Regions from separate parts of the Psychrobacillus sp. FSL K6-2836 genome, predicted to be linked through region 2. Evidence: riboswitches for the same ligand, from Rfam matches in the RefSeq annotation. Region 2 holds a riboswitch; the other holds the start of a gene.

Region 1 (2,204 bases), 470 kb from region 2:
TAAGATTCATATTACTTGGCAAGGTGGCACAATAATAGATTTAAATAATGTTAACAATACCTTCCAAGGTGATTGGTCGTTTCAATTTTCATTAAATGCACTTGAAAGTGAAACACAAAAATTCACAGGTGGCAGTATAATAACTGAAGAGGACAGTATTGAGATCTTAGTTACAAAAATGACGGAAACCCCTATATCTACAACACTTTACTTATCTGAAGGGGTAGATATACGTTTAATAGCTGAGGAAGATGAAGAACTACGCGTTGTACAAATTGAATACACTGTATTTGATAACTTAGGAAATAAATACAACACTATTCACTATAGAGATATTGGCCATAGTACAGATTTCCCTAAAACTCGTCATAGTTATCCTAGATTAACTACTACAAATTTCCATGAGAAAGCTACATCTCTAACCATTACACCAATTATTAATATATATAAAAAGAAAGAAAATGATACTTTACTTGAACTGGTTAAAGAACCATACACTATTGAACCAATCTATATGCCATTGAATAAGTAACATATTTTAATTAAAATTACGTTAACAAAAGTATGCAAGTAGTATACACGCCCAACCCTAATTTATAAAGGTTTTGGGCGTTTTTGTGTTTAGGCGTTAGTGTTGTTGGAAGAAGGAATAAATACTTTTTTCTTGTTCAACTAAAGCAACTTTTAGTTGAACAAAAAGGTTAGATAATATTATTTTAGTCATTTGGAAAGAGTGAAGAATTTTTTATACATATGGGACTTTTTATAGATTTCTTGTTTAATAATATATTATCTATTGCTCCTATAAACACAATATGTTAGATTATATAAATGAACTAAACACAATATATAGTATGTTAACGATGAGAAGGTACCTTTATGGTTTAAAAGGGAATTCGGTAAAATGCCGAAGCTGTCCCCGCAACTGTAAGTGTGGACGACTGTTGAAATAGCCACTGCGAGCAATCGTGGGAAGGCCAACAGGAGAGTGAAACACGAGCCAGTAGACCTGCCTTTTCATCGGTAAGCAACACTTTCTTCGGGGGTTGAGAGGTGGGAGCGAAGGCCACTATCTCGAATGCTTGATATGTCTTGTTGTATCCTACACTTTTAATTTTGAGCGATGTCTCAGCCGAAGATGGCTGTGACATCGCTTTTTTTGTGCTGAAGTTTAAAGGTGTTTACCACATAAAGAGTGGTAAGTACCACATAACCGAGGGCAAGCACCACATAAATAACCAAAAGTACAACATAACTATACTTGATCAACAAATAGGAGGAATTCAAATGACAATCATCTCAAACACAACTAAACAAGAAGTACTACATAATCTAATCAGAGAATTTGGGGAGGAAAAAATTGCTCCTCTTATAAAAACACATGAAAGGTGGATGCAAAAGCACCCGGAAGGTACAATAGCTGCTTGGTCGAAGTCAATGTCCCTGGAAGCATTAAGTTTTCTAGATGAACAAGAAACTTACTGGACCTTTGTAGCTGCAAGAGTGCATTTAGCAGAGGTTTATGAACAAGTAGCTGAGAGAAGAAGCACAACCGCGGATGCAGTGTATACAAAGTTTGCTAGCAATGTTCAACTATTAAGTGAAAAAGGCATTTACGACAAACGTCTTAAAGAATCGTATTCCTTACAGGAACTAGAGCAGCTATCTGAAATTCTAGTACAGGAGAGAGATTATTTATTTACATATATTGGGCTGAAGACACTGCTGGATCGATATGTAGCTAAAGACTTTGATAAAACAATAGTCGAACTACCTCAGGAGCGCTGGCTTATTATTGCGATGACACTTATGAAAGACGAGCAGGAAAATCGTTTAGAAAAAATAAAAGAAGCATATTGGGCAATGAGCAACCTATATATGACAGTAGCAACACCAACACTTTCTAATGCAGGTAAGCCTCATGGACAGCTTTCTAGTTGTTTTATCGATACGGTTGACGATAGTCTTCAAGGAATCTACGATAGCAATACCGACGTAGCAACTCTGTCGAAATTTGGTGGTGGTATCGGTGTTTATATGGGTAAAGTGCGTAGTCGTGGGTCTTCTATTAGAGGTTTTGTAGGCGCATCTAGCGGTGTACTTCCTTGGATTAAACAGCTTAATAATACTGCAGTAAGTGTGGATCAGCTTGGGCAGCGCCAAGGAGCGGTAGCTGTTTACTTAGATGTGTGGCATAAAGATAT
Region 2 (2,204 bases):
TCTTCGGTATGCGTTCCGGTGACTCACATATGGACTTCGATCTAGATTTAGCTGTTTCTCAATCCAATGAAAACCCAGTGTTCTATGCACAATATGCACATGCACGTATTTGTTCGATTTTACGATCTGCTGAAACGCAAGGAATGAAAGTATCGACAGACTCACTTGAATTATTACAAAGTGAAAAAGAATTAGATCTATTGAAAAAAGTTGGTGACTTCCCACAAATAGTTGCAGATGCTGCAAAACTTCGTGCACCTCACCGAATTGCAATTTATATCCAAGAATTAGCTACGACATTCCATAGCTTCTATAATGCGGATAAAGTATTAAATGCCGATAATGTGACGCAATCTGAAGCTCGTCTTGCACTTGTAACAGCAGCGCGCCAAACAATCGCGAATGCATTACGCCTGCTCGGTGTTTCTGCTCCAGAACAAATGTAAATCAAAACCCTCGACCTTGGTTGAGGGTTTTCTTATGTTATTTATTTGGAATTATTATCCACAACGCGAGTAAGTGCCGCTCAAGAGCAAGTAAGCCTAGTACGCCCGCAAGTATTTCTAACTAGAACTTTAGTAAAGCTCCAGTAACAGTAAGTAAAAAAAATAGAGAGAACCTTAGAGAGAAATTCCTATCTATACGAGAGAGAATAAACGCTATGCGAGAGTGATCCCGCCATATACGAGAGAGAATCTGTGCTATACGAGAATGATCCAGCTATACGAGAGAGAATCTGCGCTATGCGAGAGTGATTGCCGGCTAAACGAGAGAGAATCTGCGATATGCAAGAATGATCCGGCTATACGAGAGGGAATAAACGCTATGCGAGAGTGATTGCCGGCTATACGAGAGAGAATCTGTGCTATGCGAGAATGATCCCGTCATATACGAGAGAGAAAGCCACATATACGAGAGAGCCCATCCCCCCCAACTCAAAGGTCAGACAACTCCATCATCAAAACGAAGTCGACAGTATTAAAAAATAAGGTATAATGAATGCAAAGCGATATGAATAATTGAATGCATAGAGGTGCTCTAGTTACGGATTACTAGAGTTAAAAGGGAAGCTGGTTAAAGTCCAGCGCGGTCCCGCCACTGTAAGTGATGCAACCATCACGAGTCAGAAAACCTGCCTTTATGCTTGACGCCCTTTACCTACGAGGATAGGTTTGGTGTAGATCGGCTCTTAGTGATTTCGTGCGGATTTATACCTATCTATCTCTCATCAAAAGGATGGGAGATTTTTTATTGCTTCAATTAGGAGGAATGTTAAATGAAGAAATTATGGCAGTTATGGATGACATCCGCATTAGCAGTATTATTACTAGTAGGATGTGGACAAGAAGAAGTAAAACCTGAGAATAATAACGATAACTCGCAAACAGAAGTAGTTGTTGATGAAACAACTTTCCCAATAACGATGACGGATGCGGTTGGCGAAGAAATTACATTGGAAGAAGCGCCGAAAACAATCGTTTCTATGCAACCAAGTAATACGGAAATCTTATTTGCACTTGATTTAAATGAAGAAATCGTTGGTGTTAATGATTATGATAACTATCCAGAAGAAGCACTTGAAAAAGAGAAAATCGGTGGTATGGAATTCAATGTAGAAAAAATCGTAGCGATGAATCCGGATATCGTATTTGCGCATGAGTCTGCCCTAGGTATGGGTGAAGCTGGATTACAACAAATTCGCGATGCCGGTGTGAAAGTTTTCGTAGTGAAAAATGCAGTGGACTTCAATGAAACATATACAACAATTGAGCAAATTGGTCGTGCTACTGGTAAATTTGAAGAAGCACAAAAAATTGTAGAAGATATGAAAGCAAAAGTAGAAGAAGTTAAAGAAAAAGTTGCAAACGTAGAAACAAAGAAAACGGTATTCGTTGAAACTTCAGATGTTCCGCAAATTTATACACCTGGTAAAGGGACATTCATGCAAGAAATTTTAGATATGGTGAATGCTGAAAATATTGCAGCGGATCAAGAAGGCTGGTTCATAATGGAGCCAGAAGAAATTGTTAACCGTAATCCAGAAGTAATTATAGTGATGTATAGCTATGTCGAAGGAATTGTAGATAGCGTGAAAGCTCGTGATGGTTTCGATTCTATTACGGCTGTGAAAAACAATGAAGTTGTACAAGTAGATGAAAACCTAACAAGTCGTACAGGTCCGCGTCTTGCGGAAGGGTTAGAAG

Evidence for each region. A riboswitch is a leader RNA that binds a small molecule or an ion and turns the genes downstream of it on or off. The one in region 2 is predicted to bind cobalamin.
Region 1: linked by a shared signal. The riboswitch ahead of MKY37_RS09025 (ribonucleoside-diphosphate reductase subunit alpha) and the one ahead of MKY37_RS06805 (ABC transporter substrate-binding protein) in region 2 are both predicted to bind cobalamin.

What each region holds. Positions count from the first base shown of each region.
Region 1 covers NZ_JBBOOM010000001.1:1,956,266-1,958,469, reverse strand. The annotation lists gene MKY37_RS09030 (DUF4179 domain-containing protein) at 1-532, shown strand, start outside; cobalamin riboswitch at 853-1,031, shown strand; gene MKY37_RS09025 (ribonucleoside-diphosphate reductase subunit alpha) at 1,288-2,204, shown strand, end outside.
Region 2 covers NZ_JBBOOM010000001.1:1,487,135-1,489,338, reverse strand. The annotation lists gene argS (arginine--tRNA ligase) at 1-446, shown strand, start outside; cobalamin riboswitch at 1,015-1,154, shown strand; gene MKY37_RS06805 (ABC transporter substrate-binding protein) at 1,277-2,204, shown strand, end outside.